3 regions of the Arthrobacter sp. KNU-44 genome follow, and region 2 is predicted to be linked to each of the others. Evidence: predicted binding sites of a transcription regulator. Region 2 holds the regulator's gene; each other region holds the start of a gene.
The links. The regulator HrcA, encoded in region 2, represses chaperone genes, less so after heat shock. The targets are predictions, from matches to a motif close to TTNGCACTCGNNNNNNNCGAGTGCNAA.
Positions count from the first base shown of each region.

Region 1: the regulator HrcA is predicted to act here: its motif matches at 2,200-2,226, upstream of ACSVHC_RS16830 (FmdB family zinc ribbon protein).
Region 3: the regulator HrcA is predicted to act here: its motif matches at 2,310-2,336, upstream of groES (co-chaperone GroES).

Region 1 covers NZ_JBPXNG010000002.1:3,373,805-3,378,105, forward strand. The annotation lists gene ACSVHC_RS16815 (AAA family ATPase) at 1-694, shown strand, start outside; gene ACSVHC_RS16820 (hypothetical protein) at 704-949, shown strand; gene cpaB (Flp pilus assembly protein CpaB) at 955-1,773, opposite strand; gene ACSVHC_RS16830 (FmdB family zinc ribbon protein) at 1,874-2,137, opposite strand; gene ACSVHC_RS16835 (5-formyltetrahydrofolate cyclo-ligase) at 2,293-2,898, opposite strand; gene galU (UTP--glucose-1-phosphate uridylyltransferase GalU) at 3,016-3,921, shown strand; gene ACSVHC_RS16845 (GNAT family N-acetyltransferase) at 3,928-4,301, shown strand, end outside.
Region 2 covers NZ_JBPXNG010000002.1:4,440,200-4,444,500, reverse strand. The annotation lists gene ACSVHC_RS21825 (GerMN domain-containing protein) at 1-16, shown strand, start outside; gene ACSVHC_RS21820 (16S rRNA (uracil(1498)-N(3))-methyltransferase) at 48-824, opposite strand; gene dnaJ (molecular chaperone DnaJ) at 827-1,957, opposite strand; gene hrcA (heat-inducible transcriptional repressor HrcA) at 2,025-3,038, opposite strand; gene ACSVHC_RS21805 (DUF3097 domain-containing protein) at 3,220-4,077, shown strand; gene ACSVHC_RS21800 (DUF4870 domain-containing protein) at 4,180-4,301, shown strand, end outside.
Region 3 covers NZ_JBPXNG010000002.1:3,354,761-3,359,061, forward strand. The annotation lists gene ACSVHC_RS16750 (shikimate 5-dehydrogenase) at 1-512, shown strand, start outside; gene ACSVHC_RS16755 (THUMP-like domain-containing protein) at 536-1,774, opposite strand; gene ACSVHC_RS16760 (hypothetical protein) at 1,852-2,262, shown strand; gene groES (co-chaperone GroES) at 2,485-2,781, shown strand; gene groL (chaperonin GroEL) at 2,868-4,301, shown strand, end outside.

The sequences.
Region 1 (4,301 bases), 1.1 Mb from region 2:
CCTCTCCGTCGAGGGCGGGCGAAACAAGTTTGCCTTGGCAATGACCCGTTCCCGGAGATCGTTGCACGTCCTGAGCTGCTTCCGTCCGGAGGACCTCGATCTGGACCGGTTGGCTCACGGCGCCGTTGATTTCCATGAACTCCTTGACCGTGAACTGTCTGGGAATTCGGAACTGGGGACACCTGCCACCAGGGCTGCTGCCAGCGAGCAAGCGCTCGGAGAGGATCCGTTGGTGGCGGATCTGGGCGAGCGACTCCGTGCCCGTGGAGCCCGGGTGTGGCACCACTATGACGGAGCCTTGGACATTGCCGCGGCAGCCGACCCCGTGCACACCATAGGCCGTGATGACACTGAAATGCCCACCCCGGTGGCCATTGAATCGGATGGCACGCAACGATACCGCCGCATGAGCGTCAGGGAGCGCAGCCGGCTGCGGCCCCAATTGCTGGAACGACTTGGCTGGCGTTACATGTCCTTGTGGACCATTGAAGTATTCACTGATCCTTCGTCCTGCGCTGACCGCATCGGGTCCTACTTGGGTCTGGAGAAGCCGGTAGCACCCTCGTACGGTGCAGTCCAGGATGGATTCCTCGACATTGATGTTGAACAATTGGAACTGAACACTCAGGCGGAGCCGGCCGCGGCCGGACCCGGCAGTACGGAAGGCCCTGGCTCGGGACCGGCGATCCCCTAAGGAAGCGCAATGGCGGAAAGCAAAAGCACTCAATCCAAGCACCCTGCGGACGCCAGCGCCGATGCGGTAGGCGCTGACATCGAGTTGGACGAGCTGGAGAAAACAAAAGTGAAGCCCGCGCCCGAGCGGAAGCAGGCAGGAGAAAGCATTCTGCCCAAGAAAGCCTCCGAGGACGATCCGCGTCGCTGGGGTGATGAGCCTGGCTACGACCACGACGCCTGGCTGAAGGAACAAAGGCCCCCGCACTGGGGCTGAATATTTCATGGCCGGTTGTCAGAGGGATTGACCAGGACAAAGAATAGTTTCCCGCGAGTGGAAGCTCCGGCGAGGATTTCGGCCTGTTGCGGATTGGCGGCGACAACCACAAGGCCGTCCGCCTCGTTCGTGCCCAACCATTGGTTCGCTTTGCCTCCTTGCGCGGATGTCCACAAAACCGGGACCGCCGATGCCAAGAGTTCGGATTTCTTGCCGGGCCCTTCAAGTCCATCTGCTGCGGTGAGCACAACGTTGACCAACTGGCCGGGCGAGATGAGCTGAATTGAAGCGGGATCGGCCATGCGAAGTGGAACGGCCGCCGTCGCGGGTGCGGTCCCGGTCAGCAGGCCCGGTCCCAGGAGTTGGGCGTCTGTGGGGATCTGCCCCTTCTGCAGCGGCGAGGCAAGCTGCTTTCCGCCGTATCCGGTTCGCGGGGTGAGTGCCCCGGCTGGAATTCCATCAGGAAGGACATCGAGGGGTTTGAGGTCGGTATCCGTCAAAGTGGACCCGGCGGGAAGATCCCGCGCGGCGGCCAGGACCGTGGCTCGTCGCTCCGAAGCTGGAGTCAGCTGATGGACTGCGATCCCTGCGGCCACGCATAGCAGGAGGGCCACGACGAGGCGGCGGTTGCGGTTTAACCAGCTACCGAAGCTGCGGTGTTTGGATGGTCCCGTGGTAGCGCCCCGATGCCCGCCAGCCCTGGAGGGAAGAGCCTGTAGACGGCGGGTTCGGGCCCTGTTGATCGGTGCGAGCAGTCTATCGCGCGGCAGCGACAATGATCCGGCGGACATGGGGTCCGTGGGTACGTTCGGGGTTGCGGGCATGGTGCCACGCTAACCGGGCACGCAGGCCCGCGGCAGGGCTTTATTGAGCTATGTGGAACGTTGAGCTATGTGGAAAACCGGGAGCAGCTGGAAATCGCAATCAGCTCGCGGCAGCCGCCGGAACCGACGCTGGAGCCGGAGGCGCAGCTGGTGCGGCGGGAGCGGCCGAAACGGTGCTTCCCTTGGAGTCCCGGGAGTCGGTGCGGTAGAAGCCCGATCCCTTGAAGACGACGCCCACGCTGTTGAACTTCTTACGCAACGACCCTTGGCATTCAGGGCAGTCGGACAGGGAGCTGTCCGTGAACGACTGAACGATGTCAAAGGCATGTCCGCAGTCTTTGCAGGCATAGGCATATGTGGGCACTGGTGATCCTCCTCCGGGACGAACTACAGGTCCAGTGCTGCCAAGGCGGATTGTTCCGTCCATTAGCAGTCCCAGGGCCTGAGTGCCAATTCTATCATCCGGAGTCGGGGCCGCCACCACAAAATGTGGCGGAGAAGACAGGTCGGAAGCCCCGATCAATCGGCCGGAACCAGCCGGACGATCCTGTAGGGGGTAAGTGCCTCCGCCACGGGCTTGTCGAACGGTTCTGCCGGGATCGTCCCCGAGGCCAGCACTTCGTGGTCATATACGACGGCGACAGTCGGCGGACGCTGCGCGTCGGCGTCGAGCTTGTCGAGGAGCCGATCGTAGTAACCGCCCCCTTGGCCGATACGGTTTCCGTCTTCATCGACGGCGGTGGCCGGGAGGAAGATTCCAGTGGCATCCCTGATGACGTCGCTGTCGAATCGTTCGCCCACCGGCTCGTCAATCGGTGCGTACTTTGAGCGGACAAAGACCGTATCCGGTGTCCAATAGACCCAGCTCAGACGCCGTTCCGGTTCACAGACGGGAAGAAGGATCCTGTGGCCGGCGGCGTGGAGTGCCGCAAGCAAGGGCATTGTCGGCGGCTCGGCGGCTACTCCGACATAGGCCGCAAAAGTCGACGGTTTTCCCCGGGCAACCGAATCCGCCCATGAGAGGCCACCGAGGGCGATCCCCGTTCCGGCGTCGGCGCGCTGTTGCCGGGTCAATGTCAGCCGGCGCTTGCGGTGGTCCCGCCGGATTTCGTCTTTCAAAGTCATTTTTGCTCCAGTTCACGCTGCTTTGCGGCTCGATGACGGGGAAGAAACAGTGGAGTCCCTACTATCCAAACAGGTTTCTTTTGCCCAATGTCCAGCTCCTTCCGTTAGATTAGTCCGGTGACTTCCAACAACTGCACCGTCCGCAAGGCCGTTATCCCCGTTGCCGGACTCGGCACCAGGTTCCTGCCTGCTACCAAAGCCATGCCCAAAGAGATGCTCCCGGTAGTCGACAAGCCGGCCATCCAATATGTCGTTGAAGAAGCCGTGAGCGTGGGACTCAACGACGTCCTCATGATCACAGGCCGCAACAAACGTGCGTTGGAGGATCACTTCGACCGGGTACCGGCTTTGGAAGCGACCCTCGAGGCCAAGGGTGACACCACCAAGCTGGACTCGGTGCAGGCTACCAGTAACCTCGGCGACATCCACTACGTCCGCCAGGGCGACCCCAAGGGGCTGGGACACGCAGTGTTGCGTGCAAAGCAGCACGTCGGGTACGAACCTTTTGCCGTTCTTCTCGGTGACGACCTTATCGACGCCCGGGACACACTCCTGAGCGACATGATCGAGGTCCAGCACAAAACCGGTGGCTCCGTTGTGGCCCTCATCGAGGTCGAGCCCTCCCAGATCAGCGCCTACGGTTGCGCGGACATTGAAGATATCGGCGAGGACGGCTACGTCCGCATCAAGCAACTTGTGGAAAAGCCTGCTGTTGATGAAGCTCCGTCCAACTTGGCCGTGATCGGGCGCTACGTGCTCCACCCCTCGGTTTTCGACGTTCTCGAGAAAACCGAACCGGGCCGTGGGGGAGAGATCCAGCTGACGGATGCGCTTCAAGTACTCGCTGCGGGAGACGGCGAAGGTAGCGGCGTCTACGGAGTGGTCTTCCGCGGCCGTCGGTACGATACCGGGGATAAGCTCAGCTACCTCAAAGCCTGCGTCCAGCTTGCGTGCGACAGTGAAGACCTCGGGCCTGGCCTGCGTGAGTGGTTGCCTGGCTTTACCGCCGGCCTCAGCAAGTAGCTGCCAGTGTGGGGGTCGGCCATTTGGCCGGTGACGCTGGAGAGCGGCGACCTCATCTTGCGTCCCATTCATTTCCGGGACAAGAAGGAGTGGACCGAGGTCCGCTCACGCAATAGTGAGTGGCTGGCGCCTTGGGAAGCCTCCAACCCGGCCCCTGGCGGTCGCCTGCCGAACTACCGGCAGATGGTGGCTTCCCTTAACGCGCAGGCTCGGCAGGCCAGCGCCCTTCCGTTTGTGATCACGGAGCGGATTCCAGGGTTCCCGGAGCCCAGGATCGTCGGGCAGCTGACGGTCTCTTCGATTATGTGGGGATCGGCGATGACGGCAACCCTTGGCTATTGGGTCGACCAGGCCCGGGCCGGTCGCGGAATAGCGCCCAC
Region 2 (4,301 bases):
TTTCAGCGTTCGCTGAGCGAGCGCTGATCCAGGACGAGCGCTGCGGGCTACCAGCGCCCCAGAATGTCACTGGCGAGCACGACGGCTGCGGGTCCCGCCGTCGACGAGCGAAGCACGTGGTGGCCCAGGAGCGCGGTGACCGCGCCGACGTCGCTGAGCTTCGTCACTTCGCGCGGTGAAATGCCACCCTCCGGGCCGACGATGAGCAGGACTTCGCGACCCGCCCCGGTTTCCGCGTCGGAAACCTCGGCCTGCCACTTCTGCAGGACATCCCGCAGCGGACGTTTCGCGTCCTCATGCAGGATGATCGCCAAGTCGGCCGCGGCAACCGCCGCAGCCAGGCCGGAGCCGTCGACGGCGGCACGCACCTCGGGAATCCACGCGCGCCGCGCCTGCTTGGCGGCTGCCGTGGCGACGGACTGCCACTTCGCGTGGGACTTGGCCGCCCTGTCACCCTTCCAACGGACGATGGAACGCTCGGCCTGCCAGGGCACGACGGCGTCGATCCCGAGTTCCGTTGCCGTCTCGACGGCAAGTTCGTCCCTGTCGCCCTTCGCGAGGGCCTGGACCAATACGAGCCGCACGGTTGGTTGGTGCTCCTCCTGGACGGCGGTGGCAAGGACTGTCAGGGTTCCGTGCCCGGATTCGGTCACGGTGCCCGTGAGCCGTTTTCCGGCACCGTCGGCAATATCGACGGCTTCGCCGACTTCCAGGCGCTTGACGGTGACAGCATGCCTGGCTTCGGCGCCGTCGAGCACAAAAGTGTCTCCAGGGCCGAGCCCGTCAAGCGTTCCGGCTGCTGCGAAGAATACGGGGTTGCTCACCGCTATAGGTTACCGAGCTTGTCCCGCAGCTTCGCGAACATACCGCCGCTGGCCACAAGCTTGCCTTCGGTGAACTGCTCTCCGCGCAATTTTGCCAGTTGGCGAAGCAGGTCTTCCTGTGCGGCGTCGAGCTTGCCGGGCGTCTCAACGTGCAGGTGCACCTTGAGGTCTCCCCTGCCGTAGCCGCGGAGATGGGTGACGCCGAGTCCACGCAGGGTGATGACTTCGCCGGACTGCGTGCCGGACTTGACGTCAATCTCCTGGGGACCGTCGAAAGTCTCAAGCTGCAGCTCAGTACCCAGTGCCGCGGCAGTCATGGGAACGCTCAGCGTGGCGTGAAGGTCGTCGCCTTCGCGGATGTAGGTGGAGTCACTGTTGACCCGGATCTCCACGTAGAGGTCACCGGGAGGACCGCCCGCAGGACCTGCTTCGCCTTGCGACGACAGCTGGATGCGGGTCCCGGTAGCGACGCCGCCGGGCACCTTAACGGTCAGTGAACGGCGGCTGCGGATGCGGCCCTGGCCGTTGCACTCATTGCAAGGATCCTTGATGATCGAGCCGAAACCTTCGCACGATCCACACGGTGCGGCTGTCATGACCTGGCCGAGGATCGAGCGTACAGCCCGCTGGACCTGGCCCGAGCCGCCACAGATGTCGCAGCGCTCCGGGTGGGTGCCCGGACGGCAACATGAGCCTTCGCACGTGGGACAGATGACAGCGGTGTCCACCTCAAGCTTCTTGTTGACACCAAACACGGCCTCACGCAAGTCGATGCGAACGCTGATCAGGGCGTCCTGCCCGCGGCGCATACGTGATGCGGGGCCTTGCATGCCGCCGCCTCCTCCGCCGAAGAAGGTATCGAAGATGTCCTGGAAGGCGAATCCCTGGCCCGCGTATCCTCCGCCGAAACCGTTGTCGGTCCCGTTCTCGTTGCCAGTTGCGTCGTAGACACGGCGCTTCTGGGGGTCGGAGAGGACCTCGTAAGCGTGGGTCACCGCCTTGAATTCCTCGGCTGCGCCGGCCCCGGGGTTCACATCGGGGTGCAGCTTACGTGCGAGTTTGCGGTAGGCCTTTTTGATCTCCTCGCCGGTTGCTTCCGGCGAGACGCCCAGAACGTCATAGTGACTGCTCAAAGTCGGTATCTCTTCCTTGTTTACGGTTCCACTGCGTTTCTTGCGAGGCGCCCTCCAGCCGAGGCTGTCAGCCGCCCAGAATGCGGGAAAGGTAGCGTGCGACGGCACGGACGGCCGCCATGGTGTTGGGGTAGTCCATGCGGGTGGGTCCAAGAATGCCGATCTTGGCGCTGCTGCCCGGACCGTAGCCCGTGGCAACCACCGAAGCCTCCGAGAGGCCGTCATAGGGGTTTTCGCGGCCGATGCTCACCGTGACGCCGCGGGGGTCTTCCGCCATATCCGACAACAGCCGCAACATGACCACCTGCTCCTCAAGCGCTTCGAGGACCGGACCGATGCTCAGCGGGAAGTCCACGTTGGAGCGGGCCAGGTTGGCCGTGCCTGCCATGACCATGCGCTCGTCGCGGCTCCGCTCGGCAAGCCTTTCCAGGCCATGGGCAAGGGCGCCTGCAAGGTTGCGAAGCGTCGGCGGGCACAAGGCAACCACCGAAGGCAGGACTTGCGGCATGAGGTCGAGCTGGGAGCCGGCAATGCTTCCAAGGAACCGCGCGCGCAAGGCCATGAGCTCTTCGTCGGTGGCGTCCGTCGCTGCGTGCACAACGCCCTGTTCCACCTTGCCAGAATCGGCGATCAATACCACCAAGACCTGACGCGGTGCCAAAAGGACAAACTCAATGTGCCGGACACGCGCGCGGCTCAGGTGCGGGTACTGGACGACGGCGACCTGGTTGGTCAGTTGGGAGAGGAGCCGGACAGTGCGCTCAAGGATGTCCTCAACGTCGTCGGGTCCCTCAAGCAAGGAATGGATAGCCCGGCGCTCGGCAGCCGAAAGCGGCTTGACCTCGGAGATGCGGTCGACGAACAGGCGGTAGCCTTTGTCCGTTGGAATGCGGCCGGCACTCGTGTGCGGCGCGGCAATGAGGCCTTCTTCTTCAAGAAGTGCCATGTCATTGCGGATGGTGGCGCTCGACACTCCCAAATGGTGCCGTTCGACCAAGGCTTTGGAGCCGACGGGCTCGCGGGAGTGAACGTAGTCCTCCACGATGGCGCGTAACACTTCAAGCTTGCGTGGTTCGCTCACTGCCCACCTCCAATCAACATTTCAACAATTAGCACTCAACATGCCCAAGTGCTAACAAGTCTAGTATGAGCCACCTCGTTGTTAGCATTGGTACCGCTCGCGGCGAACATGATTCCCGCGCGGCCGTGGGTAATGCCACGGACCGTCAACGATCCCCCTAGCGCAAAGTGGTGTGAAGACCGTGTCTTACGACAATTGGGGCCCGCAAGACCTCACCTCGTCTGCCAAACGGCAACTGCCTGAGGTGCCCGTTGAACGCGGGATGGTTCTCGAGGACGTGCAGTCCGGTTGGGTCGGGGCCGTGACCAGGGTGGAGAAGTCCGGGGGCATGCACATTGTGGTGCTTGAGGATCGGCGGGGAAAGGCCAAATCGTTCCGGCTCGGATTCGGATTCCTCCTGGAGGGACAAGCAGTGAAGCTCGTGCCGCCGGCTCCACGCGCCGCGTCCGCCAAGGCCGCGGCGCAAGCAGGCAGGACGGCATCGGGATCCGTCCGCGTCGCCGGGCAGCGGGCCCAAGTCGCCAAGGCGAGCCGGATCTGGGTGGAAGGCAAGCACGACGCCGAACTCGTGGAAAAGGTGTGGGGAGATGATCTCCGGGTGGAGGGCATCGTCGTCGAGCCCTTGCACGGCGTGGACGATCTCAAGGCCGCCATCGCCGGGTTCTCCCCCGGCCCGGGCCGCCGGCTCGGAATCCTCGTGGACCACTTGGTACCGGATTCGAAGGAGTCGCGGATTGCTGCCGAAGCCATGACGCTGCCGGGCGCCGCGGGAAACGTCCTGATCGTGGGACATCCCTACGTGGACGTCTGGCAGGCAATCCGGCCCAAGGTGTTGGGGATCGAGCAATGGCCAACCATCGCGCGCGGCACGGATTGGAAGACCGGCATCCTGAGGTCCTTCGGCTGGCCGCATGAGACGGCCGAAGATGTCGGGCTGGGTTGGCAAAAGCTTCTTGGCGCCGTCCACAGCTACGCCGATTTGGAGCCCTCGTTGCTGGGCCGCGTGGAAGAAGTGATCGATTTCCTGACTGTTCCGTGACGATTGCGCGCCCCGGGCAGAGGAGTTGGTCGGCTGATCGCGTGCCGAGCAAGTATTCTGGGACAGCAACACTGCACCGATTGATACTCGAAGGAAGATACTTTGGCAGACAACGCTCCTGACGATCGGGATGGCACCTCGGGCCAGTCCCAGTACCACGGCGTTCCTGCCAACGCGCTGCCCTTGACCGCCTCGGAAGACCGGCAGTGGGCAACACTGGCACA
Region 3 (4,301 bases), 1.1 Mb from region 2:
ACACGGACTACACGGCGATCGCCCAGTTGATCGAGCGCAACGCGATCGACCCGGCGTCGTCCGTGCTGCTCCGGGGTTCCGGCGGCATGGCCAAGGCCACTGCGGCTGCCTTCCGCGACGCCGGTTTCTCCCGCGTCACGGTGGTTGCCCGGAATGAAAAGCCCGGGCAATCCCTCGCGGGGCTTTATGGCTTCGGCTGGCAGGCAGAAGTAGGGGAGTCGACGGCGGACGTGCTCGTCAACGTCACACCGATCGGCATGGCCGGCGGTCCCGAGTCCGGCTCGCTGTCCTTCCCTGAAGAAGCGGTGTCGGCCGCGCAGGTGGTGTTCGACGTCGTCGCCCTCCCTGCAGAGACTCCGCTCATCAAGGCCGGCCGCGCGGCAGGAAAGACCGTGATCAGCGGCGCCGAGGTAGCCACCATCCAGGCCCTTGAACAGTTCGTGCTCTACACGGGCATCACGCCGACGCCGGAGCAAGTGGCCGCGGCCGAGGAGTTCACGCGCGCCCAATAGGGCGTCCCAAGTCAGGGATCGGCTCAAGCAGCCGCTACCGGCTCCACCACAACAGCCACCTTTTCCTTGCCGATCCTGGTGAGGACCAGGGTGGCTGTTTTGTTGCCGCGGGCTTTAGCCGAGTTCTTTCCGGCCGGCAGCAATTGTTTCCGCAGCTCTTCGGGGGTAACGGAGGTGCCGCGTTTCTTGATGTCCAGGACGCCGACACCGTTGGCCTTCACCCAGGCTTTGAGTGCCTTGACGTTCAGCGGCATGACTTCCAAAACTTTGTATGCGCGGGCGAACGGGGTCTCCGCCAGTTCCGGAGCGCAAATGTAGGCAATGTGTGGGTCCACCAGGTGGCCTCCGAGCCGGAGTGCGACGTCGGCCACCAGGCCCGCGCGGATCACCGCGCCATCCGGTTCGTAGAGGTATCCCTCCACGGGCCCGACGTCGGGCACCGGGCCGCCGTCGAAGTCTTCGCCGCTGGTGATCTCGGCGGCGCCCTGCGGCCCGAGCACCAGGGCAGCGCGGCGGATGCCGGGACGGGCGACGTCGTTGAACCACAGCGTGACTTCCGTGACGTCCCCTCCCACCGAGATCCACTGTGCCTCGCAGCCGGTTGGAACCGATTCGTGCGGCATTCCCGGACCCATCTTGACCCCGACGGACTTGCCGGTGGCGGCCAACGATTCAACGAAGGACAACGGCGGCGAGAACGCCTCGGGGTCCCAGATCCTTTTGGTTCCCGACGACGACGTCGTGCGTCGGGCCGGATCGAGCCACACGCCGTCGACCCCGTCGAGGGGCACCGAGGTTGCGTCGGAGTGCACTACCGTCGCGTGCGGGAAAGGAATGAGGTTGATGGTGGCGCAGGCTGCGGTGGTCTCGTCGAGCTCCACGGCGGTGACCTTGATGTCCATGGAGGCCATGGCCATGGAATCTGCTCCAAGCCCGCAGCCGAGGTCCGCGACGTGCTGCGTGCCGGCGTTGGCGAAGCGTTCGGCATGCCTGGCCGCAACATTGAGCCGGGTGGCCTGCTCCAGGCCGGCTTGTGTGAAGAGCATCTGCCGGGCGAATTCGCCGAACTTGGCCTCGGCCCGGGTGCGGAGCCTGGATTGGGTGAGGACGGCGGCAACGAGCGCAGGGGAGTGGCCGTCTTTGCGCAGGCGGGCATTCAGGGCGAAGGCTTCGTCATCGCGGTACGGTCCCAAGGACGCGAGCAGTTCCCAACCTTCCGTTGTCAGCAAGGGGGCGATCTGTTCCTGCGGTGTGTCAGCCATGGGAACTAGCCTAGTGCTCGCCCGTCATACGGGGTCGGGAGGGATCCGGGAGCGCTCGGGCGGATAGGGTTGATGCCATGGAAGACAACCCAGTACGCCAGCCTGACGACGCCAATGGATCTCCCTCTGCCCCCGATAAACGTCCCTTCGCCGGAAATCTCTCCAGTTATGCCCGTCCTGCGCTCATCGTGGGTGCCTTGATTGCCATTGTCTGCATCGCGCTGTTGATCATTATTTTCTTCCTAGACTCTTTCAACGCGGCCACCTACTCCATGACCGGAAAGAGCGTCCAGGACGCCACGGATGAGGCCCGGGACATCCGTGACACCTACGCCGGTGCCCGCATTGGAGCGATCGTCGGGCTGGTGGTATTCGGCGTCGTCGCACTCGCCAGCGGCGTGGTGCTCTATCTGAACCGCGGAACCGCACGGACGGAAGAGTACGACGACGGCGAGGACGTTGACTTCGACGACCTCGCCGGGCAATAAGCGTGTGAGCCGGAAGCCGCCATTGGACGTTCACCCGTGACGGAATTCTGGCACTCGCCTTGACCGAGTGCTAATGCTTACATAGAGTCTTGATTAGCACTCTCCCTAGGCGGGTGCTAATCATGCCGCCAGGCACTTACCGGCACCGCGACGACGGTAAGCCCGCCACGGCACCCCTGGTTTGATAGTCCATGTACTACCTCACGTAAAGGAGAGATCCGAGTGTCGGTCTCCATTAAGCCTCTCGAGGATCGCATTGTTGTCCGCCCGCTCGAAGCAGAGCAGACCACGGCTTCCGGCCTGGTCATCCCGGACACTGCACAGGAAAAGCCGCAGGAAGGCGAAGTTGTTGCAGTTGGCCCCGGCCGCTTCGATGACAACGGCAACCGCGTGCCCGTCGACGTAACCGTTGGCGACGTCGTCATCTACTCCAAGTACGGCGGAACTGAAGTCAAGACCGGCGGCAACGAATACCTCGTTCTGTCCGCCCGCGACGTTCTGGCGATCGTCGTTAAGTAATTCCCTGGATCCCGCATCGCAGATCAAGTCGGACTTCTTCCGGTCGAATCAGCGGTGCGGGTTTTCCGTCTTGAAAGGACACAACCATGGCAAAGCAGCTTGCGTTTAACGACGCTGCCCGTCGCTCGCTCGAAGCAGGCATTGACAAGCTCGCCAACACCGTCAAGGTCACCCTTGGCCCGCGTGGCCGCAACGTCGTTCTGGACAAGAAGTGGGGAGCTCCCACCATCACCAACGACGGCGTGACGATCGCCCGCGAAGTCGAACTCGACGACCCGTATGAGAACCTTGGTGCGCAGCTGGCCAAGGAAGTCGCCACCAAGACCAATGACGTCGCAGGCGACGGCACCACCACGGCCACCGTACTGGCACAGGCACTCGTCAAGGAAGGCCTGCGCAACGTTGCCGCCGGAGCCGCCCCTGGCGAAATCAAGCGCGGCATCGAGGTTTCGGTCCAGGCCGTGGCCGCCCGCCTTCTTGAGAACGCCCGCGAAGTAGAAGGCACCCAGGTTGCCAGCGTTGCCGCGATCTCCGCCCAGAGCGATGAGGTTGGCGAACTCCTCGCCGAGGCTTTCGGCAAGGTCGGCAAGGATGGTGTCATCACCATCGAAGAGTCCTCCACCACGCAGACCGAACTGGTCCTCACCGAGGGCATGCAGTTCGACAAGGGTTACCTGTCCCCGTACTTCGTCACTGACGCGGAACGCCAGGAAGCTGTTCTGGAAGACGCGCTCATCCTGATCAACCAGGGCAAGATCTCCTCGCTGCAGGAATTCCTGCCGCTCCTCGAGAAGGCCCTGCAGGCTGCCAAGCCGCTCTTCATCATTGCCGAGGACATCGACGGCGAGGCACTGTCCACGCTGATCGTGAACCGTATCCGTGGCACCCTGAACGTCGTTGCCGTCAAGGCTCCGGGCTTCGGTGACCGCCGCAAGGCCATGCTGCAGGACATTGCCACACTGACCGGCGCACAGGTTGTCTCCCCGGAGCTCGGCCTGTCCCTCGACCAGGTTGGCCTGGAGGTCCTCGGCAGCGCCCGCCGGATCACCGTCACCAAGGACAACACCACCATCGTTGACGGCGCCGGCACTCCCGAGGACGTCGCGGCCCGCGTCGCCCAGATCCGTGCAGAGCTGACCCGCACCGACTCCGATTGGGACCGGGAAAAGCTGCAGGAAAGGCTTGCAAAGCTGGCAGGCGGCATCGGCGTGATCAAGGTCGGCGCAGCCACCGAGGTCGAGCTCAAGGAAAAGAAGCACCGTATCGAGGACGCAGTGTCCTCCACGCGTGCTGCCCTTGAAGAAGGCATCGTCTCCGGCGGTGGCTCTGCCCTTATCCACGCCCTCAAGGCACTGGACGAGGACGCTGCCGTCAAGGCACTGGAAGGCGACGCGGCTGCCGCCGTCGGCATCGTCCGCCGCGCCCTGACCCAGCCCCTTCGCTGGATCGCCCAGAACGCCGGCTTCGACGGCTACGTCGTCGTCGCCAAGGTTGCCGAGCTGGAAGACAACCACGGCTTC